DNA from 3 places in the Telluria sp. LT2P34 genome. Region 2 is predicted to be linked to each of the others. Evidence: predicted binding sites of a transcription regulator. Region 2 holds the regulator's gene; each other region holds the start of a gene.

Region 1 (7,701 bases), on a different contig from region 2:
GCGCGAAGGCACGCGCTTCACGGCCCAGCCGAAACTGCAAACGGCGGCGCTGGAATTGCAGCGCCAGACCGAGGCGCTGATCTTCAACGATGCCCTGTTCCCGGTCTACATGGGGCGCCTCGGCTATGGCCCGGCCCCCGACGCCCGCTCGGTGCGCCGGCCGCTGGCCGAACTGATGAAGCGCTGAAGAAAAGAAGCGAAAAAAAGCGGCGGCGACCATGGAGGTCGCCGCCGCTTTTTTTCATCCAGCTACGCTGCGTTCAGGAGGCAATCAAGCCTGCTTGGCGCGCTTGCGGCTGACGATGCCGGCGCCCAGCATGGCGATGCCGAACAGGGCCAGCGAACCTGGCTCTGGAACTTCAGCCAGCTTGAACTGGCCGTTGTTCGACACGAAGAACGCACGGTTGCTGTTAGCGTAGTCACCGCCACCGCAGCCGCTGCCGGTGAAGCCAGCGTATTGGCAAGCCACTTCGCCCACGAGGGTGCTGGTAGGCGAGCCGACGGTGTTAGCGTTGGTGAAAGCGAAGGCCATGATGTCTTCCAGCGACAGGTCCATGCCATTGCCGCGGAAGAAGTAGCCGGCGTCCATGTCGATTGCCTGTGCCAGGACACTCACCTGGCCGTTGTTGACTGGCGAGCCGTTGGCATTGACGTTGCCGCCGCCGCCAGGGAGCACGTTGAACGAAGCGATTTCATTGCCCAGGTTGGCGCCGTAGATGCCTGCGGTGGTGCCGTACTGGTTGGTCGTGTTCTGGAACAGGCGAATGGTACCGCCGCTGAACTGGAACGCGCCGCTGAAGTTACCCTGGCCGGTCGCTTCGAAGAGTGCGCTGATGTTGCCGCCAGCGTAGTTCGATGCGAACGGCTGCCCGTTGCTGTCAGCTTGCAGGATGTTGAACACAGCGTGTTCGGTGAACGTGAAACTATTGCCGCCGGTTGGGGTCAGCTGGATGAAGCCATTGCCGTTCACGTCCAGGTATTCGTTGATCACCTGGCCGCCCGCGAAGCCGCCACCGACTGGGTTAAATACCCAGTTGTTCAGTACGATACCAGCGGCGCTGGCCGAGCCGGCGAAGGTCATTGCAACAGCAGCGGCGCAAGCGATTTTTTTCAGGAATTTCATGATAAGTATCTTTATGTAATTGATTATAAGGTTATAAGCCTACGTAAGCAATTACCGTGCCATATAATATTGTTTCATTAAATCAACGACTTATGCATAACAGACAGTTTTACTCGAACTCGACTGTAAAGAAATCCGACGCCGGTGCGAAGCCGCCGCACAAATGAAAAGAGCGGGCAAGCCCGCTCTTTTCATTTCATTACCCCGCGTTCAAAAAGCAATCAAGCCTTCTTGGCGCGCTTGCGGCTGACGATGCCAGCGCCCAGCATGGCGATGCCGAACAGGGCCAGCGAACCTGGCTCTGGAACTTCAGCCAGCTTGAACTGGCCGTTGTTCGAAACGAAGAACGCGCGGTTGGTGTTGCTGTAGGCTTGGCCGTTGCAGCCGTTGCCAGTGTAGCCAGCGTATTGGCAAGCCACTTCGCTCACCAGCGTGCTGGTAGGCGAACCGACGGTGTTAGCGTTGGTGAAGGCGAAGGCCATGATGTCTTCCAGCGACAGGTCCATGCCGTTGCTGCGGAAGAAGTAGCCAGCGTCCATGTCGATCGCCTTGGCCAGCACACTCACCTGACCATTGTTGATTGGCGAGCCGCTTGCATCGACATTACCGCCGCCACCAGGCAGAACGCTGAACGAAGCGATTTCGTTGCCCAGGTTGGCGCCGTAGATGCCTGCGGTGGTGCCGTACTGGTTGGTCGTGTTCTGGAACAGGCGGATGGTACCGCCGCTGAACTGGAACGCGCCGCTGAAGTTACCCTGGCCAGTGGCTTCGAAGAGTGCGCTGATGTTGCCGCCTGGGAAACGTGCCGCGAACGGCTGGCCGTTGCTGTCAGCTTGCAGGATGTTGAACACAGCGTTTTCGGTGAAGGTGAAGCTGCTGCCGCCAGTTGGGGTCAGTTGGATGAAACCATTGCCGTTCACGTCCAGGTATTCGTTAATCACCTGGCCGGTGGCGAAACCGCCACCGATTGGGTTGAAGACCCAGTTGTTCAGCACGACTTCGGCACTGGCGGCGCCAGCGAAGGACATTGCAACAGCGGTGGCGCAGGCCAGTTTCTTCAGAAATTTCATGATTCGTAATCCTCGTTTAGTTGATCGGTTGGGCAAACACACTCACCTATTAGCAAGTGCCGTGCCAGATTTTAATATTTCATTAGAATCAATGACTTATCTGATCAAAACAAAGGTAACTCAACACGTCTGTAAAGAATCCCGACAGCATATTTCGAATAATAATTCCTTGAGGAATCTGTATTTTTTTTTAAGGAATAAGTCACAATGTTGCTTTTTTCCTGAAGGGCTCGCGGGCTTGTAAGAGCACTCCTACGGACCATGGAATATGATGGAATTTACGTTGCTTGCATAGCGATGGCGGTCCAAAGCCTATTTCCGAGGAAATTTCTCTTCAATATACGCTCGCACATGTCCTTCTATACAGAAGCGTGCATAAGTCATGTTCAGGACCTGCTGCTCACAGCGCGCTTGCGCTGCACCAGAACGACAAACGGCGCCCGAAGGCGCCGTAACGAGAGTATCCAAACACGCAGCTTCTTAGAAGAAGCTTTCCGGAATCACCAGGATATCGCCAGGACGCATCGGCATGTTGGCCGAGATGTCGCCATCCTTGATCAGGTCGTCGAGGCGCACGTTCAGCTTCTGCTGCCTGCCGTCGATGGTGCGGATGATGCTGGCCCGGTTGCCCGAAGCGAACTCGGTGACGCCGCCGACGGCAATCAGGACATCCATCAGCGACATGTCGCGGCGATATGGCAGGGCTTGTGGCTTGGCGGCCTGGCCAATCACCCGGATCTGCTCGCCGTAATTGCCGACGAAACCGGTAACGACGACGGTGACGACTGGTTGCTGGATGAATTTAGCCAGCGCCTTCTCGATGTCGCGCGCCAGTTCGGTCGAGGTCTTGCCCGCTGCCGGCAGGTCTTCGACCAGCGGGGTCGTGATCTTGCCGTCCGGACGGACAGGCACCGACATCGACACTTCCGGATTGCGCCAGACGATGATGTTGACCGCGTCGCCGGGGCCGATCAAGTAATCGGCTGGTACGACACTCGTCATCGAGACGGGCGACTGCGCCGGCGAGCGGAACTTGTCCCACACCGCGCAGCCGGACACGGTCAGGGCACAGGCCGAAGCCAGGGCCAGTTTCGTCAGATTCATCATCATCTTGCTCACTTCATTCCCCTTCACGACAAGCAGCGGCGGCATCGCCAGACTGTTGTTAAAGCAAATTAAAAATTGTTATTTAGCCATCAAACCGGCGTATTGTATCGTAATCATGCAGGCCAATAAGCCATGCACGATTGAAATATTCCATTTTTTTACTTTCGCTGCAACAGCTCATGCACGTACTGGGCCGGGATCGCATAGCTGATCCCGCTCGGGCTGGTAATCGCGTTTTCCTTCAATCCCTTGACGAACACCATATTGATGACTCCGAGCACGGCGCCGGTATCCGGATCGTACACGGGACTGCCGCTATTGCCGGGGTAAGCAGTGCCGTCGAGCTGGAAGATTTTCAGGGGATCGCGCTGCAACTGGGTGATCGCACGCGCATCAAGCCCACGCGAACTCATCGACGGCATGACGAGCGGCGTCACCGCCGACAGCGTGGCGCGGTGGGTAACGTGGTTCAGTCCCAGCACCATCCCGAGAGGGAAACCAGTGAACGCCAAGGCCTGCCCTTCGAGCGCACTGCGCGAGTCGCCCAGGGCCAGTGCCGGCAACGGCGGCCCGCTCGTCAAGCGCAGATGCGCCAGGTCGCGTCCGCGGTCGAGCGCCACCAGGCGTGCCGGCCGGAAGCTGAAGTCACGGCCGGCGCCGACCACGATGCCCAGCTCTTCCATTTTCGCAGCGTCGAGCATGGTCGGCACCACATGCGCATTCGTGATAATGGACAGCCCGTCGCCGACGGCGAAGCCGGTGCCGCTGAACACGACCGAGGGACTACGGGTCTTGAGGAAACTGCCGACACCGACAACCGACGGCTTGAGCGCGGCAATCGTGCGCGCCAGGCCATCGGCGTGGCTGGACGCTGTCGCAGCGCTCAGCGTAAAAACGCCGAAAGCCAACATTAAACGGCGGCGTATTGAGAACTTATTCATGTTGCATTCATTATTTCGGATAGGAATCAATCGTGCAGACCCTTTAGCTATTCCAACATTACAATACTGCAGCTTGATGTTGAGCAAAGACGTGGTCCGGGACGAAAGTCAGGACTTTCGTTTGTAGTAATGCATTGATGTAACGCAACACTTTTGGGAGTTGAAGTTTGTCTGGAAGCAATAATAACGCTCCAGGCGAGGTCTGGCACCCGATTTCAGCGTTGCATTGGGGAATTTGTGTTGTAACGCGCGCTATGCATGACGTTTATTAGCACGATTTGCCTGCATGCAATTGCAATTGCACAAACTACAAGCGATGATGCGTGTTCTTTTGTTGATTGTACGTGCTTGGCTTCCTGCCGGGCACTCATGGCGAGACTGATGAGATGGCAGAGATAACAGCCCTAATCCTGAATTTCCTTAAGGCCATCGGTAAATACCGCTGGCATGCACTGGCCATCACCTGGTTGGTGGCGCTGGTTGGCTGGGCCGTCGTGCTCAAGCTGCCGAACCAGTACGAGACCTCGGCACGCGTGTATGTCGATACCCAGAGCATCCTCAAGCCTCTGCTGGCTGGCATGACGACCTTGCCGAACGTGGACCAGCAAGTCATGTTCATGCGCCAGACCCTGATCAGCCGCCCGAACGTTGAGAAGGTGATGCGCGATACCGACCTCGACGTCAAGGCTGCCAACAGCGACGAAAAGGACGAGATGGTCGATGAGCTGATGAAGAATATCAAGATGGCCGGTACCGAGCGTGACGACATCTACACCATCAGTTATACCTCGCCTGATCCGAAGCTGGCCAAGGACGTCGTCCAGGCTCTGCTGACGATCTTCATGGAAGGCAGCTTCGGCGGCAAGAAGCAGGAGTCCGACAATGCGATCCAGTTTATCGACAACGAGATCCGCAATTACGAGGAAAAGCTGGCCACGGCCGAGAACAAGCTGAAGGAATTCAAGATCAAGAACGTCGGCTTGCTGCCGAATGGCGGCGATTTCGGCACCAAGGTCGCTGCCGCCAACGATGCCCTGAGCCAGGCCCGTCTGGAGCTGGCCGAGGCAGCGCAGTCGAGCAGTGCGATCCGCCGCCGCATGGCCGGCGGCGGCGTCGCCATGAGCAGCGGCAGCGGCCCGCTCGATCCGGAACTGGAAAGCCGCATCATCGCTGCCCAGAAGAGCCTTGACACCTTGCGCCTCCAGTACACCGAGGAGCACCCTGACATCATCGCCACCAAGCGCTTGGTCGAGCAGCTCCAGGCGCGCAAGCGTGAAGATGCGAAGAAGAGCCGTCCTGATCCTGCCGTCGCCGCCAGCCCGATGATGCAGCAGCTGACGGTGTCGCTGTCGGAAGCCGAATCGAAGGAAGCCGCGCTGCGTGCCCGTGTCAGCGAATACGCCCAGCGCGTGGCGGTCCTGCGCGGCCAGAGCACGACGGCGCCCGAAGTCGAGGCCCAGCTGGTCCAGCTGAACCGCGACTACGAGGTCAACCGCGAGAACTATAACCAGCTGGTCCAGCGCCGCGAACAGGCAAAGCTGTCGGGCAACCTGACCTCGGCTACCAACATGATGACCTTCCGCACGATTGAGCCGCCAGTGGCCGCGCTCAAGCCGGTCGGCCCGAACCGCCTGGCGCTGTTCTCGGCCGTGTTCGTGGGCGCCCTGCTTGCCGGCCTGGCTGGCGCATTCCTGATGGCCCAGGTGCGTCCGACCTTCCTGAGCCATGCAGCGCTGCGCGAAACGACCGGCGTGCCGGTGCTCGGATCGATCAACATGCACTGGACCGGCAGCCAGAAGGCGATGCGCAAGCGCCGCCTGATCGGCCTCGGCGCTGCCTTGCTGGCGCTGTTCGGCGCCTATGGCATCGGCGTCGCCGCCATGCTGATGCGCGCTGGCGCGTAAGCGCCGTAACGGAACAATATTAGGAGCGAACGTGAGCATTATCGAAAAAGCGGCCAGCCGCATTGACCACACCCGCGCGCCAGCGCCGGCCCCAGTCGTCGTCGAGCACGGCGACCAGACGGTCGTCCTGCAGCCGCACACGGCACCGGGCGTCGCCACGCCGGGCGTCGCTACGCCGGCCGCCACAACCCCGGCCGCCCTGTCGCACACCCCTGCCAGTGCGCCTGCTGCGCCGGCGCCTGCCCCGCTTGCCCCTGCGGCCGCGCCGCGGGCGGATTCACGCTCCGCACGCGCCGAGCCACGCCTCGAGTCGTCGCGCATGACCACCCCGAAGCCGGGCACGCGCAAGGTCGACCTCGACCTGGCGGCGATGCGTGAAGCAGGCCTGGTGACGGCTGCCAGCGGCCGTACCAGCCTGCTGGAAGATTTCCGCGTCATCAAGCGCCCGTTGCTGCAGCGCGCCTTCACCCCGGCCACCGGTGGCCGTCCGAACAACCTGATCATGATCACCAGCTCGCTGCCGGGCGAAGGCAAGACGTATTCGGCGATCAACCTGGCGATGAGCATCGCGATGGAACTCGACCACACGGTGCTGCTGGTCGACGCCGATGTCGCCCGTCCGTCGGTGCTGCGCACGCTTGGCCTGCCGGCCCAGCGCGGCCTGATGGATATCCTGGTCGACGACAAACTCGACCTGGCCGACGTGATGCTGCGCACCAATGTCGACACCCTGAGCATCCTCCCGGCCGGCACCAGCACGCCGCGCGCCACCGAACTGCTGGCCAGTTCGACGATGAGCAACCTGGTCAACGAGATTGCCCACCGCTATCCGGATCGCGTCATCATTTTCGATTCGCCGCCGCTGCTGCTGACGAGCGAATCGCGGGTCCTGGCCAGCCACATGGGCCAGATCGTGATGGTGGTCGAAGCCCAGGGCACGACCCAGCAAGCGGTCCAGGAATCGCTGCGCCAGCTCGAAGGCTGCAGCAACGTCAACCTCATCTATAACAAGGCGCGGGACATCCCGGGGATCGAAGAGAAGTATGACTACAACTACGGCTAAGCAAATCATCGGCAAGCTGCCCCGGCTTCTGCCGCTGGCAGCGGCGCTGCTGGTGGTGCTGCCGGCCCAGGCGCAGTGGCGCGTGACGCCCGCGCTGTCCGTCACCGAAGTGCTGACCGATAACGCCAACTTCAACAGCAGCCCGAACCGGAACGCCCGCCTGATCACCGAGCTGACGCCTCGGATCAGCGCTTATGGCCAGAACGAATATGTCCAGCTCAGGGCCAATGCGAGCGCCTCGCTGTTCGGCTACGTCGGCGGCGGCAGGGACGATTCGCGCAGGAACCTGGTTCAGTACGACGCGGCCGGCCGCCTGAAGGTGATCGACGAATTCATGTATGTCGACGCCAGTGCGCAAAGCAGCAACCAGGCCATCTCGGCCTTCGGCCTGCTCGGCAAGGAAGCACGCTACAACAACGAGAACGTCACCGACGTCAGTACCTGGAGCATCAGCCCGAATATCAACCAGCGCTTTGGTAACTTTGCCAAGGCC
Region 2 (7,701 bases):
CCCGTCAGGAGAACATCGTGGAAAGCAGTCTGAACTATAACTACAAGGTGGTGCGCCAGTTCGCCATCGCCACCGTCGTCTGGGGCGTGATCGGCATGCTTGCCGGTGTCTTCATTGCTGCTCAGCTGGCCTGGCCTGCGCTGAATTTCGATATCGCCTGGATGTCCTACGGACGCCTGCGTCCGCTGCACACTAACGCGGTCATCTTCGCCTTCGGCATTTGCGGCCTGTTCGCCACCTCGTACTACGTGGTGCAGCGTACCTGCCAGGTAAGGCTGTTTTCCGACAGGCTCGCCGCCTTTACCTTCTGGGGCTGGCAGGCGGTGCTGGTGGCGGCGACGATCACGCTGCCGATGGGTCTGACGCGCGGCAAGGAATACGCCGAGCTCGAGTGGCCGATCGCGATCCTGATCACCGTCGTCTGGCTGGCCTACGCGGTGGTCTTCTTCGGCACCATCGTCAAGCGCAAGGTGCAGCACATCTATGTCGCCAACTGGTTCTTCGGCGCCTATATCATCGCCGTGGCGGTGCTGCATGTGGTCAATGGCGCTGTCATTCCGGTCTCGGCCTTCAAATCCTACCCCGTGTACGCTGGGGTGCAGGACGCCATGATCCAGTGGTGGTACGGCCATAACGCGGTCGGTTTCATCCTCACCGCCGGCTACCTGGGCATGGTGTATTACTTCATCCCGAAGCAGGCCGAGCGCCCGGTGTACTCCTACCGCCTGTCGATCGTGCACTTCTGGGCCCTGATCTTCACCTACATGTGGGCAGGGCCTCACCACCTGCACTACACCGCGCTGCCCGACTGGACCCAGTCGCTGGGCATGGTGTTCTCGCTGATCCTGCTGGCGCCGTCGTGGGGCGGCATGATCAATGGCGTGATGACGCTGTCGGGCGCATGGCACAAGCTGCGCACCGACCCGATCCTGAAGTTCCTGATCGTCTCGCTGTCGTTCTACGGCATGGCCACCTTCGAGGGGCCGATGATGTCGATCAAGACCATCAATTCGCTGTCGCACTATACCGACTGGACCATCGCCCATGTGCACGCCGGCGCCCTGGGCTGGGTGGGCTTCATCACCATGGGATCGATCTACTACCTGATCCCTCGCCTGGCGGGCAAGAAGCAGATGGCCAGCCTGGCCCTGGTCGAGACCCACTTCTGGGTCGCTACCATCGGCATCGTCCTCTACATCGCTTCCATGTGGATCGCCGGCGTCATGCAGGGCCTGATGTGGCGCGCCGTGAATGCCGACGGCACCCTGACCTACACCTTCGTCGAAAGCGTGAAGGCGACCTATCCGTATTACGTGGTCCGGTTCACGGGCGGCCTGCTTTACCTGTCGGGCATGGTCCTGATGGCCTTCAATACCTGGAAGACGCTGGCCGGCACGGTGACGGTGGATCCGCTGATCGCGCCTACCGGCCGCCCGCCAGGCACGTACGACCAGGCCGGCGTAGTCCCATCCCATGTGCCGGCGCACGCCTGACAACGAAAGACAAGCAAATGAAAAATTTTTCGCATGAATGGATCGAGAAGAATCCCTGGCTGCTGATCGGGCTGGTGCTGCTGGTGATCTCGGTCGGCGGGCTGGTCGAGATCGTGCCGCTGTTCTTCCAGAAGTCGACCACCGAGCCGGTGGCGGGCCTGAAACCGTACTCTCCGCTGCGCCTGGCCGGCCGCGACGTGTACATCCGTGAAGGCTGCTACAACTGCCATTCGCAGATGATCCGGCCCCTGCGCGCCGAGACCGAGCGTTACGGCCACTATTCGGTTGCAGGTGAATTCGTCTACGACCACCCGTTCCAGTGGGGCAGCAAGCGCACCGGGCCCGACCTGGCGCGCGTGGGCGGCCGCTACAGCGACGAATGGCACCGCACGCACCTGGACAATCCGCGCGACCTGGTGCCCGAATCGAACATGCCCGGCTACCCGTGGCTGGCTACTGCCAGGCTCGATCCGGCCACGATCGTTCCCAAGCTGCGCGCCATGCAAATGCTCGGCGTTCCCTACAGCGAGCAGGAAGTGAAGGGCGCGCCTGCCGAACTGGCCGGCAAAACCGAGCAGGACGCGCTCATCGCCTACCTCCAGGGCCTCGGCACCCAGATCAAGACAAGGAACTGATATGTCCATCGACACCCTGTTCGACCGCGCCAGCAGCGTGATGACCGTGCTCTCGTTTGCCACCTTCATGGGCATCCTGCTGTGGACTTTCCTGCTGCGCCGCAGCGCCGACTTCGACAGTGCCGCCGCGCTGCCCTTCGCTGACGAGGAGGCGGGCCATGGCTGACTTCACGAGCGGCTTCTGGGACTGGTTCATCGCCCTCATCACGCTGCTTTCCATCGCCGGTTGCGCCATCCTGCTGTGGTCGCAGTCAAAGCACCGGGTCCGGCTCGATGCCGGCGGCCAGCCGCAGAAAACCACGGGCCACGTCTGGGACGACGACCTGACCGAACTCAATACCCCCATGCCGCGCTGGTGGATGTGGCTGTTTTACCTGACCATCGTGTTCGCCGTCGTGTACCTTGTGCTGTACCCCGGCCTGGGCAGTTATGCGGGCAAGCTCGGCTGGAACTCGACAGGCGAATACAAGGCCGAGCTGAAAAAGGCCGACCTGGATTTTGGCCCTCTGTTCGCGCGCTATGCGCGCCAGGACATCAGGGCCGTCGCGTCCGACCCGCAGGCGCGCGCCATCGGCGAGCGCATGTTCATGAATTACTGCGCCCAGTGCCATGGCTCCGACGCGCGCGGCAACAAAGGTTACCCGGACCTGACAGACGGCGACTGGCTGCATGGCGGCGAGCCGACCACGATCAAGGCCAGCATCATGGCAGGACGCATCGGCATGATGCCGCCAATGGGCGCGGCGCTCGGCTCGGACAAGGACGTCGAGGCGGTCGCGCATTACGTGCTCAACCTGTCGGGCCTGGCGGCTGACCCGATCAAGGTAGTGTTCGGCAGACCCAAGTATGCAGCCTGCATGGCCTGCCATGGCGCCGCCGGCACCGGCAACCAGGCGCTGGGCGCGCCCAACCTGGCCGACAAGGCCTGGCTCTACGGCGGCAGCGTGGAGACTGTCATGGAGACGATCCGCAAGGGGCGCACCAATACCATGCCGGCCTTCGGCGAATTCCTGGGCGAGGACAAGGTGCATGTGCTGGCCGCCTATGTCTGGAGCCTGTCGAATCCGGCCGGCGCCCCGGCGGGCGTCGCCCCGGCTGAAGAGAAAACAGTCGCGGCACAATGAGTGCGACCAAGGAAGCGGTCATCATGATGTACGCCGCGCGCGAGGAAATCTATCCGCGCGAGGCGAAAGGCCGCTATGCGACCCTGCGCTGGGTCTGCGTCTGGCTGACCCAGTTGCTGTTCTACGGCTTGCCGTGGATCGGCTTCAACGGCCGCCAGGCAGTGCTGTTCGACCTCGGCGCGCGCAAGTTCCACCTGTTCGGCCTCGTGCTGTGGCCGCAGGACTTCATCTATCTCGCGGGGCTGTTGATCGTCTGCGCGTACGGGCTGTTCCTCGTCACGACGGTGGCAGGGCGGGTCTGGTGCGGCTTCGCCTGCCCGCAGACGGTGTACACAGAACTGTTCCTGTGGATCGAACGCAGGATCGAGGGCGCGCGCAGCGCCCGCATCCGGCTCGACCGGCAGCAGTGGAATCTTGAGAAAATCGCGAAGAAAACGACCAAGCACGCCGCCTGGTTGCTGGTGGCGCTGTGGACGGGTTTTACCTTTGTCGGCTACTTCACGCCGGTGCGATCCCTGATGGGCGAAATCCTCGCCTGGAACCTCGCCCCCTGGGAGGCGTTCTGGGTCCTGTTCTATGGCTTTGCCACCTACGGCAATGCCGGCTGGATGCGTGAACAGGTCTGCAAATACATGTGCCCGTATGCGCGCTTCCAGAGCGCCATGTTCGACAACGACACCCTGATCGTGACCTATGACCGGGACCGCGGCGAGCCGCGCGCGCCACTCGGCCAGGCAGCGCTGCAGCGGCGCTCCGGCGACTGCATCGACTGCACCCTGTGCGTGCAGGTCTGCCCGACCGGCATCGACATCCGGAACGGCCTCCAGTATGAATGCATCGGCTGCGCCGCCTGTGTCGACGCCTGCGATGGGGTAATGGAAAAAATCGGGAAGCCCGCCGGCCTGATCCGCTACGCCACCGAGAACGCGCTGACGCAGGGATGGGGGAAGGAGCAGGTGCGACGTCGCCTGCTGCGCCCGCGCGTGCTGGCCTACACGGCCGTGCTGGTGCTGCTGGTGGCGGCGATGACAGCCTCGCTGGCACTGCGCGTCCCGCTCAAGGTCGACGTGATCCGCGACCGCGGATCGATGGGGCGCGAAGTGGGTGAGGGCTGGATCGAGAATGTCTACCGGCTGCAGCTGATGAACACGGGTGAAGCGCCGCGCCGCCTGCGCCTGCGGGTCGAAGGCCTGCCCGGCGTTGTGATCGTGGGCGAAACGGTCGTCGCGCTCGACGGCGCCAGCACGCGCGCACTGCCGGTGCGGGTGCGTATCCCGCCGGGGGCGGGCAAGCGCGGATCGAACCGGATCGAATTTACCGTTACCGCGCTGGACGACGCAGCAGTCGCCGTGCGCGAAGAAGCCGTTTTCATCGTGCCGCGTTAGGAGTCATACCATGCAAACACTTCCACCCGTATTCGCGCAGCCTGCCGTGCTCCCATGGTACCGCCACCGCTGGCCGTGGTTCATCATGCTCGGCCCGGCGACCGTGATGCTGGCCACGGCGGTGACCGTGGGGCTTGCGATCAGGCAGCCGGACGCGGTCGTCGTGGACGATTACTACAAGCGTGGCAAGGCGATCAACCAGGATCTGCGGCGCGACCGCGCGGCCACGGCCCTGAAACTGGCCTTTACGGCGCGCTATGACCCGAAGCGCGGCGTGCTCGAAGGCCGGCTCGAGAGCTTTGGTCGCCCGATGCGAGGGCCTTTCCGGATCTTGCTCGCGCATCCGACCTTGCCCCGGAAAGACCTGGTGCTCGACGCCCGGCCGGACGCGAGTGGCGTCGCCGCGGTCAGGTTGCCCGCCCTGGAGATGACGCACTGGCGCGTCGTCGTCGAGGACGATGGCCGGGCCTGGCGCCTGGCACGCGCCTGGAGCCCCGCATCGACGGGCAAGCTGGCAATCGTGGCCGACCCCGGGCCATGACGGCTTGGCGCCTTCACGCAAATGCTTGAGGATTGCGGCCCCGGGACTCAGGCCATCGGGCTGCACTGCTCGGTGCCGGCGGCCATCGCCTTCAGCCTCGCCGGCTCGAGCAAGCGCACATCGCGCTTGTCGACTTCGATCCAGCCCTGCTTCTTGAAACGCGACAGCAGCCGGCTGACGCTCTCGATGGTGAGTCCGAGGTAGTTCCCGATGTCCTCCCGCGACATGCGCAAGCCGAAATCCGTCGACGAGTAGCCGCGCGCGGCATAGCGCGCAGACAGGTTGACGAGGAAGACCGCAAAGCGCTGCTCCGCCCGCATGTTACCCAGCAGGAGCATGACGTTCTGTTCGCGCGTGATTTCCCGGCTCATGATGCGGTGGAAGTGGCGCAGCAAAGCGGGTACCTCGCCGAACAGGTCTTCCAGGCGCGAGAACGGGATCTCGCACACTTCGCTGTCTTCGAGCGCGACGGCGTCGCACTGGTAGCGGTCGCCGCTGATCGCGTCCATGCCGAGCAATTCGCCCGCCATCTGGAAGCCCGTGATCTGTTGTTCGCCCGAAGCATTGACCTGGTAGGTCTTGAAGTGCCCGAAGCGCACTGCGTACAGGTTGCGGAATGACTCGCCCATCGCATACAGGCGTTCGTCGCGCACGAGGCGCCGGCGGCGGCCGATGATCAGGTCAAGCCGGTTGATGTCTGCTTCGTCAAGCCCCATCGGCAGGCACAGCTGGTGCATGCTGCATGCGCCGCAGCTGGCCTTGATTGCGCCGAGGCTGATCGGGGCCGTGGTTGGGAATGGAATACCTTGGCTCATCTGAGTCCCCCAACGGAGTGTGCGGCGATTATAGACCGGTCAACGAGCGCCTATGACGTTTTTCGGCGTAACCTGGACCTCGGACCGTGAAAGTAAAAGTAAAAGTGCAAGGGCTTGGCTGTGTCCCGGGGCAGGTCTTCCGCAGCGCCGTCAAAACAATGCACACGGTATAATCTGCCAAGGGTGATCACACTGAACGGGTGTGACAGGATGTGCGATGGTCGGGCCGCCACGCAGTCCTTACTCGCCTGTCGCCCATGCGCATCGAAAAAAAACTCTCGGCCTCATTCAAGCACTTCACGCATTCCGGCAAAGCCGGCGCTGTCCTGCTGATCCTGTGCATGCTCGCTTCGCTGATCGTCGCCAATTCCGCCCTCGGGGAGGGCTATCTCGGCTTCTGGCGCCAGTATGTCGCCGGCCTGAGCATCGAGCACTGGGTGAACGATGCGCTGATGGCGATCTTCTTTCTGCTCATCGGCCTGGAGCTGAAACGCGAGCTGGTCAACGGTGAGCTGTCCGACCTCCGCAATGCCATGCTGCCGATCGTCGCCGCGGCAGGCGGAATTGCCGTTCCCTCGCTGATCCACTTCATGCTCAACGGCGGAACCGCCACCCAGGCCGGCATCGGCATTCCGATGGCGACCGACATCGCCTTTGCGCTGGGTGTGCTGAGCCTGCTCGGGAGCCGGGTGCCGGCCTCGCTGAAGATTTTCCTGACAGCGCTGGCCGTCATGGACGACCTCGGCGCCATCGTCGTGATCGCCGTGTTCTATACGGCCGAACTCTCCTTCCTGTACCTGGTGGCCGCGCTCGGCGTCTTTGCCGCGCTGTTCGCGATGAAGCGCCTGCTGCGCACCATGGCCTTGCTGCCCTACCTGCTTGGCGGGGCGCTGATGTGGTTCCTGATGCTCCAATCCGGCGTGCATGCGACGATTGCCGGCGTCCTGCTGGCCTTTGCGATTCCCTACTCGGCCAAGGAGGACGACGCCGAGTCGCCGTCGCACAAGCTGGAGCACGCGCTGCATACGCCGGTCGCCTTTTTGATCCTCCCGGTCTTCGCCCTGGCCAACACCGGCATCGTCATCGGCGCCGGCTGGGCCGCGGAGCTGATGTCGGCCAACAGTCTCGGCATCCTGCTCGGGCTGGTCATCGGCAAGCCGGTTGGCATCGTCCTGTTCAGTTTCGCGGCCGTCGCCCTTGGGCTCTGCCGGCTGCCGCTAGACCTCGCGTGGCGGCACGTCCTTGGCGCCGGCCTCCTCGGCGGGATTGGCTTCACCATGTCCATCTTCATCACCAATCTTGCCTATACAGGGCAGGCCGATGTGATTACGTCGTCGAAGATGGCGATCCTGATCGCCTCCCTGGTTGCAGGCGTCATCGGTTTTGTCTGGCTCAAGTTCATGGGCGCGCCGCTGGCGTCCGATCCCGACCCGGAGTCGATGGATTTCGAGGACGAGTCGCCAGCGTAAGCCGGGTGACGGTCCGGCAGCGCACCGTCATGCGTGCCGCCAGTTCTCCAATGCTGTGCCTGCGCTTGCGTGATGACGCTTCTAGAGCAGGTTGATCCCGAAGCGCTTCACCACCAGCGCAAACAGGCTAAAGCAGACGACCGTGAGCGCGGCGCTCACCCCGAGCGTCCACCAGAAACCGAGACGCGGCAGCAGCCAGGGAAAGGCCAGGAACATCGGCAGGGTCGGCACGACATACC
Region 3 (7,701 bases), on a different contig from region 2:
CGCACCCGGTTGATCAGTTCACGCACATTGCCCGGCCAGGGGTGCGCGGCGATCGACGCCAGCGCGCGGCTGCTGAAACCTTTCAGGCGCGGCGACTTGTCGGCCGAGTACAACTGGAAAAAGTGTTCGGCCAGCTCGACCAGGTCGTCGCGGCGCTCGCGCAGCGCAGGCACGGTGACCGGCAATACCGACAGCCGGTAATACAGGTCTTCGCGGAAATCGCCGCGCGCGACAGCCTGCTGCAGGTTCACGTGCGAGGCCGAAATCACGCGCACATCGACCGGAATCGGCCGCGTCGAGCCGAGCCGGATGATGGTCTTGTCCTGCAAAAAGCGCAGCAGGTTTGCCTGCAGGTCTTTCGGCAAGTCGCCGATTTCGTCGAGGAAGAGGGTGCCGCCATTGGCTGACTCGATCAGCCCGACCTTGTCGCGCGCGGCGCCGGTGAACGCGCCGCGTTCGTAGCCGAAGAGCTCGGAATGGATCAGGTTGGGGGAGATCGCGCCGCAATTGATCGGCACCATGGGCCCGAGCGCGCGCAGCGACTGGCGGTGGATCGCCTGCGCCGTCAATTCCTTGCCGCTGCCGCTTTCGCCCCAGATCAGCACCGGAGCGTCGACCTTCGCGACCCGATCGACCTGGCCACGCAGGCGCACCATGGCTTCGCAACTGCCGATCAGTGCCGAGGGCGCCGCGGCTGGGCGCGCCCGGGGGCGCCGCAGCTGGGCATGGCCATGCACGTGGCCGAGCATGTGAACGAGGCGCCGGGTATCGAGCGGCAGCGTGTGGTAATCGTGGAGGTAGTCGCCGACCAGTTCGCGGCAGCCTGGCGCAGCGAGCGCCTCGCGGCCGAACACGCCAATCCACTGGACGTCGCTGTGCTGGCGCAGGAAACGGTCGACCTCGCCATGGGGGCGCGATCCGATCACGTGCATCAGCAAGCCGACCAGCCACGTTTCCTGGCGCAAGGCCTGGCGCGCCTCGTCGAAACCGTTGACGGTGTGGATCTGCCATCCCGGCATGTCCTGGCGGAGCAGGTCGACGGCGCCGGTGCTGTCGGGTGCAATGCAGAGCAATCGTTTCGGAACCATCCATTCTCCCCGGTGTTGAATTGCGCAACTGCGGACCATCCCGAACCGGGCCGTCCGCTGGCCATCTCTTCTTTAATTGCGGATGAATAGCATAAGCATACTGCATGCCGATGTTGTACGGCAGACAATTGAATTTGGCGTGGGCTGTTACCAACTCGACAAGATGCGGGGCTTGACCTGAGCGCCGGACTAGGGCATGCCAAGCAGATCGGCACGTGGATAGCCCCAGCGCGGCAGCGCGGCCGGGCAGGGCGATCCGGCGCGCGCCGCGTAGGGCAGTGCCGAGAAGTTGGGCGCCCCGGGCAGTCCAAAGCGCACGTCGAGGGCAGTCCCGTTCGCCAGCGAAGGCGCACGGGCAAAGCGCAGCCAGGCGTCGACCCGGCAGTCGGCAGCGCGCAGGGCGCGCAAGCCGGCAAGCGATCCGCGCTCTTCCCAGGCCCAGGCCATGCCTGCCGACGCCGGCCCTGACGGGACGACGCGCATGCCGGCAATCGGAGCCGGGCAGCTGCCCGCCGGATTCCAGTCCGGCGCCAGGCTGAGCACGCCGCGCCGGACGCGGTAGCCGTTGCGCCCGTCGTTGGTAATCGCGATCGCGCCCCAGCACAGCGGATTGGCAGGGAAGGCCGACAGCGGCAGGTCGAGGATGCGCGCCGCCGGATCTTCGCGCGCGATCAGGGTGCGCAGTTCGGCACGTGCCAGCTGCGCCATCCCAGCCTGCAGCAGCACGAAGGCGGCCACCATGCCGACCCCGGCCACCAGCGCCGCGCGTTCGCCGGCACGGCGCGTGAGCAGCTGCGCCAGCGCCCACAGGGCTGCCAGGCCCGCAAACGATCCCCATTGCAGGTGCCCGGTGAAGACGAACAGCAGCGGCGCCGCGATCAGCAGACTCAGCAGGAGGCGGCGCCAGCGCGGCGCCGCCACGTGCGCGGCCAGCGGCGTTCCCAGCGCCAGCCAGAAAACCGGCTCGACGATGAAGACCATGTCGCCGTAATACCAGCGTGCGTCAAAAGGCGCGAACGGGTGGATGCCGTAGACGTTGAGCGCGTCCATGCCCAGATGCAGCAACAGGCCGAGCACGGCTGCGGCCGCGAGCCCGCGACGCGCCGCCGCGCTCGTACCCAGCAGGGTCCGCGCCTTCGGCCAGAAAGCCCACAGCGCCGCTAGCAACAGCAAGGCCTGCGGCAGCGCGTACAGCAGGGTATGCGTGTGGCCGCGGTGGTGCAGCAGGTAGCCGAGCGGCTCCGGGGCGAGGCCGGTCAGCACCAGGTCGAGGTCGGGGAAATTGCTGGCGAGGGCGCCGCAGCTGAGCAGCAGGCGGCGCCGGGTGGCGGCGCGCGCAGGATCGGGCTCGGCGCGCAGCACGCGGTGGGTCAGCTCGCCAAGCGCGAGCCCGACCAGGGAATGGGTGAGGTTGTCCATGAGGCAATGGTAGCACCGACCCCGGCCATGGTCCGCGCCACGGCATGGCCGGCATGGCGCCGCCGGCACGCTGCCGCAAGGGCAGGGTGCCGCCTTACATCGTCGGTCCGCGCCCGCCGCCGGCGTCCTTTTCGATCTGCTCCTGGCAGGCGATGCAGGTCTGCACCGTCGGCGTCGCCAGCAGGCGCGCTTCGGGAATCTCGCAGCCGCAGGACATGCAGACCCCGTAGCCGCCCGCCTCGAGGCGGCCGATGGCGGCGTCGATCTCGTTCAGCATGGCCGTCTCGTGATCGGCAAAACGCTGTTCGTCGTGGGCCGTCATTTCGGCTTCGGGCCCGTCGTCCCCGGTGACCATATGGGCGCCCGGGCCGATCTGCGGCGGGTCGCCGGCGTCGGCATCGAGGCGGCCGCGGACGGTGGCCAGGGTTGCCTCGCGGCTTTGCTGCAGGCGTTGGGCGACTTCTTCGTGGAGGGCTTGCGTGAGTGGCGGCATTCGATTTCCTGTTGTCAAATAAAGAGGGCTCTGGAAACGCATTCTGAAAACAGCCTAGCCGAAAAGGCGCGGCCTGCGCGCCAGCTTGCCTGGCGCGGCGCGCACGGCAGGCGTAAAGATTGTCGGCTTAGCTCTTCCATGTTAGATTTTGAAGACGGCGTTGCCGAAAATCAAACCATAGAAGAGACAAACATGCTTGCAATTTCCCAGCGCCCCCTGCGCGCCGCCCTCGCTTCCCTGTTCGTTCCGCTCGCGCTGGCGAGCGCCATGCTGCCGGCGCCCGTTCTCGCCGCGCCGGTCACCACCGCGGCAGCGGTAAAACCGAACGCCGCCTTCGACACCTGGGCCGAAAAATTCGCCGACGACTGGGTGCGCGCCAATCCGCAAGCGGCCACCAGCACCCAGTACTTCAAGGGCGCCGAGCAAGCCGCGCTGGACCGCCAGCTGACGCCGCAAACCCCGGCTCAGCGCAAGAAAATGATCGCGATGGCCAAAGCCGGCATTGCCCGCCTCGACAAATGGATGACCGGGCCGCTCGACGAGACCCAGCGCATCTCGGCCGCCGTGATGCGCTGGTCGCTGACGAACACGGTCGCCAACGAGCCCTTCGAAGACTATAACTTCGTGTTCTCGCAGTTCAGCGGAACCCAGGTCAGCCTGGTCAATTTCATGACCCAGACCCATCCGATGCGCAATGCCGCCGACGTCGACAGCTGGCTGGCGCGCCTCGAGCAGGTCGGCCAGCGCATGGACGATGCCCTGGCGCGCGCCAGGTCCGCCAGCGCGCGCAAGCTGATCCCGCCGCGCTTCATCCTCGAGCGCGCCCAGTTCCAGGTCGACACCTTCCTGAAGCCGGCGGCGCCGCAGAACGTGCTGGTGAGTTCGCTTGAGCAGCGCAGCGCAGCGCTGAAAGACCTGACCCCCGAAGCGCGCACCGCCGCCATCGCCCGCGCCACGAAAATCGTCGAGGACAAGGTGCGCCCGGCCTACGCCCGGGTCCAGGCCTTCATGGCCGAACTGCATCCGCAGACTGGCGACGTCGCCGGCATCTCGCGCCTGCCGAACGGCGCCGCGGCCTACAACCGCGCGCTGGCCAACTACACCAGCACCACCCTGAACGCCGAGCAGATCCACGCGATCGGCCTGCGCGAAGTGGCGCGCCTGGAAGGCGAGATGGACAAGCACCTGCGCGCGCTTGGCTTCACCGAAGGCAATATCGAGGCGCGCATGAAGGCGCTCGACGCGACCTTCCAGCCGAAGGGCGAAGGTGATCCACGTCCGGCGATCCTGGCCAAATACGTCGAAATGGTGAAGGACGCCGAGCGCCGCAGCGCACCGCTGTTCAACCTGAAACCGCGCGCCCCGGTGCAGGTGCTGCGCGAGCCGCCCCTGACCGAGGCCTCGGCCGCCGCCCATTATTCCCTGCCGGCGCCGGACGGCAGCCGTCCGGGCGTGTTCTGGGTGCCGATGCGCGGGCCGACCTTCGACATGATCCGCATGCGCAGCCTGTCCTACCACGAGGCAGTGCCGGGCCACCATTTCCAGCTGGCGATCCAGCAAGAGCTGACCGGCATTCCGAAATACCGCAGCCAGCGCATCTTCAGTGGCGGCAGCGCCCATAGCGAAGGCTGGGCGCTGTACACGGAACGGCTGGCGGTGGAACAGGGCTGGTACCAGGGCGACGTGCCCGGCCTGCTCGGCGCGCTCGGCTCGGAACTGTTCCGCGCCCGCCGCCTCGTCGTCGACACCGGCCTGCACACCAAGGGCTGGACCCGCCAGCAGGCGGTCGACTACGGCATCAATGTGCAGGAAGTGGACCGCTACGTCGTCTGGCCGGGCCAGGCCACGGCCTACATGATCGGCATGCTGCGCATTCTCGAGCTGCGCGACAAGGCGAAAACCGAGCTGGGCGCGAAATTCTCGCTCCCCGGCTTCCACGACATGGTGCTGGGCGCCGGCTCGGTACCGCTCGACGTGCTGGGCCAACTGGTCGATGCCTGGATCGCGAAGGAAAAGGCAAAGACGGCCTAAGGCAGCGCAACGAAAGCGTTGCGTTTTGGCGTCGCGGGCAAGCAGGTGTGCCCGTGACGCCTTTCCGGCTGCGGCATACTTCGGGCAGTACCGTGATCATCCTGACCGGGAGAATTTCATGGAAACCCAAGAACTGCACCGCGGCCGCCTGATCGACCATCTCCAGCTCGTGGTGCGCGACCTGGCCGCATCCCGTGCCTTCTACAGCGTCGTCTTCGACGTCCTGCAGGTGCCGCTCGGCGGGAGCGGCGACGATTATTTCTGGGCCGACGAGCTGTTCGTCTCGAGCGCCGCCAGCGCCGCCGCGCAAGGCGTGCTGACCGGGCGCCACCACCTGGCCTTCCAGGCCGCCAGCAGCGCGATGGTGGACGCGTTTTACGCAGCGGCGATGAAAGCCGGCGGCCGCGACAACGGCCCTCCGGGCGAGCGCCCCTATCACCCCGGCTATTACGCGGCATTCGTGCTCGACCCGGACGGCAACAATATCGAAGCCGTATACCACGGCGCGGCAAGCCGCAGCGCCCCGTCGGTGCGCATCACTTTTTAAACCGCCCACGGCCCTAGTCAGCGTACTGGGCCAAATCAGCGCCCGCGGCGTGTCGTGGCGCTGCATTGTGGCGCCATCCTCACAGCGTGCTTGTCCCTGTCGAGGTCACGGCGGCGCGCCAAGCGTGCGCGCCCCTTGCCCATGCTAGATTCCGAACACCGCATCCCAGCAGGAGTGCTCATGTTCGGCCTATCGGCATTGGATCTGGCGCGCATCCAGTTCGCGTTTACGATGTCTTTCCACATCCTGTTCCCGGCCGTCACCATCGGCCTGGCCAGTTACCTGGCCGTGCTCGAGCTGTCCTGGCTGCGCACCAAACGCCCCGTCTATGTCGACCTGTATCACTTCTGGCTGAAGATTTTCGCCGTCATGTTCGGCATGGGCGTGGTGTCGGGCATCGTCATGGCCTACCAGATCGGCACCAACTGGGGCTATCTGTCCGAGTTTGCCGGTTCGATCCTGGGGCCGGTGCTGGCCTATGAAGTGCTGACCGCCTTCTTCCTCGAGGCGGGCTTCCTCGGCGTGATGCTGTTCGGCTGGACCCGGGTCGGCCCCGGCCTGCATTTCCTCGCCACTTGCATGGTCGCGATCGGCACCCTGATTTCGTCGACCTGGATCCTGGCCGCGAACAGCTGGATGCAGACCCCGCAAGGCTATGCGATCGAAGGAGGGCGCATGGTCCCGAGCGACTGGCTGGCGATTGTCTTCAATCCCTCGTTTCCGTACCGGCTGCTGCACATGGTGGTGGCTGCCTATCTCAGCACGGCGCTGATCGTCGGCGCGGTCGGCGCCTGGCAGCTGCTGCGCAAGCGGGACAAGATGGGCGACAACCCGGCGGTGCGCAAGATGCTCTCCATGGCCCTGTGGATGATCCTGCTCGCCGCGCCGATCCAGGCCGTGATCGGCGATTACCACGGCCTGAACACGGCAAAATACCAGCCCGCCAAACTGGCGGCGATGGAAGGGCACTGGCAGAACGAACCGGGTCATGCGGTGCCGCTGCTGCTGTTCGGCGTTCCCGACATGGCGTCCGAACGCACCCGCTACGCCGTCGGCATTCCCCACCTGGGCAGCCTGATCCTCACCCACACCTGGTCCGGGCAGATTCCCGGCCTGAAAGAGTTCGCCCCCGAGGACCGGCCCAACGCGCTGATCGTGTTCTGGAGTTTCCGCCTGATGGTGGGACTGGGCCTGTTGATGATCGCGCTCGGCGCCTGGGGCTTCCTGCTGCGGCGGCGCGGGCGCATCTTCACGTCGCCCCGCTTCCTGCGCGCCGTTTTATGGATGGGGCCGGCCGGGCTGGTCGCGATCCTGGCCGGCTGGACCACGACCGAGGTCGGGCGCCAGCCCTGGGTGGTGTACGGCGTACTCAGGACGGCCGACGCAGTCTCGCCGCACGGCGCCGGCCCGCTCGCGCTCACGCTCGCCCTGTTCGTCGTCTCCTATTTCTTCGTCTTCGGCGCCGGCACCGCCTATGTGCTGCGCCTGATGCGCAAGGGCCCGCAACGGTTCGAGATGCACCGCGCCACCGAAGGCGGCCCGGGCGAGGCGCGCACCGCAATGCGCCCGATGTCGGCGGCCGACGTCGCCAACGACGACGAGGGCGATGAGGGCGACCCGGGCAACCCGGGCGACGCCAAAGGGACAAGGAACTGAGCCATGGGCATCGACACTTCGGTCATCTGGGCCGTCATCATCTATTTTTCCGTCTTCATGTACGTGCTGCTCGACGGTTTCGACCTCGGCATCGGCATGCTGTTCCCCTTCGCCAAGGACAAGCGCGACCGCGACACCATGATGAATACCGTGGCCCCGGTCTGGGACGGCAACGAAACCTGGCTGGTGCTGGGCGGGGAAGGGCTGCTGGCGGCCTTTCCGGTGGCCTATTCGATCATTCTGTCGGGGCTCTACCTGCCCTTGATCTTCATGCTCATCGGCCTGGTGTTTCGGGGCGTCGCCTTCGAGTTCCGCTTCAAGGCCAAGGAGCATGAGCGCCACCTGTGGGACAAGGCCTTCATCGGCGGCTCGGTGACGGCCGCTTTTTTTCAGGGCGTCTCGCTCGGCGCCTTCCTCAACGGGATCGCCGTGTCGGGGCGCAGCTACGCCGGCGGCCCGCTCGACTG

Evidence for each region. The regulator FNR, encoded in region 2, switches genes on or off when oxygen is low (the NO sensors DNR and NnrR bind a similar motif). The targets are predictions, from matches to a motif close to TTGATNNNNATCAA.
Region 1: AC56KZ_RS18895 (XrtA system polysaccharide chain length determinant) is a predicted target of FNR. The motif match lies at 4,376-4,389, and genes of this name have one in related genera.
Region 3: AC56KZ_RS11145 (TraR/DksA family transcriptional regulator) is a predicted target of FNR. The motif match lies at 3,161-3,174, and genes of this name have one in related genera.

What each region holds. Positions count from the first base shown of each region.
Region 1 is NZ_JCASIN010000009.1:53,323-61,023, reverse strand. Features, by position in the region: gene AC56KZ_RS18920 (nitroreductase family protein) at 1-187, shown strand, start outside; gene pepA (flocculation-associated PEP-CTERM protein PepA) at 272-1,123, opposite strand; gene pepA (flocculation-associated PEP-CTERM protein PepA) at 1,345-2,193, opposite strand; gene AC56KZ_RS18905 (XrtA/PEP-CTERM system exopolysaccharide export protein) at 2,674-3,195, opposite strand; gene AC56KZ_RS18900 (S1 family peptidase) at 3,459-4,241, opposite strand; gene AC56KZ_RS18895 (XrtA system polysaccharide chain length determinant) at 4,628-6,145, shown strand; gene AC56KZ_RS18890 (XrtA-associated tyrosine autokinase) at 6,177-7,208, shown strand; gene AC56KZ_RS18885 (TIGR03016 family PEP-CTERM system-associated outer membrane protein) at 7,189-7,701, shown strand, end outside.
Region 2 is NZ_JCASIN010000002.1:535,963-543,663, reverse strand. Features, by position in the region: gene ccoN (cytochrome-c oxidase, cbb3-type subunit I) at 18-1,493, shown strand; gene ccoO (cytochrome-c oxidase, cbb3-type subunit II) at 1,511-2,128, shown strand; gene AC56KZ_RS08270 (cbb3-type cytochrome oxidase subunit 3) at 2,130-2,294, shown strand; gene ccoP (cytochrome-c oxidase, cbb3-type subunit III) at 2,287-3,252, shown strand; gene ccoG (cytochrome c oxidase accessory protein CcoG) at 3,249-4,637, shown strand; gene AC56KZ_RS08255 (FixH family protein) at 4,648-5,178, shown strand; gene fnr (fumarate/nitrate reduction transcriptional regulator Fnr) at 5,226-5,993, opposite strand; gene nhaA (Na+/H+ antiporter NhaA) at 6,251-7,462, shown strand; gene AC56KZ_RS08240 (DUF3147 family protein) at 7,544-7,701, opposite strand, start outside.
Region 3 is NZ_JCASIN010000003.1:106,998-114,698, forward strand. Features, by position in the region: gene AC56KZ_RS11135 (sigma-54 dependent transcriptional regulator) at 1-1,088, opposite strand, end outside; gene AC56KZ_RS11140 (metal-dependent hydrolase) at 1,278-2,507, opposite strand; gene AC56KZ_RS11145 (TraR/DksA family transcriptional regulator) at 2,602-3,000, opposite strand; gene AC56KZ_RS11150 (DUF885 domain-containing protein) at 3,193-5,031, shown strand; gene AC56KZ_RS11155 (VOC family protein) at 5,150-5,578, shown strand; gene AC56KZ_RS11160 (cytochrome ubiquinol oxidase subunit I) at 5,759-7,234, shown strand; gene cydB (cytochrome d ubiquinol oxidase subunit II) at 7,238-7,701, shown strand, end outside.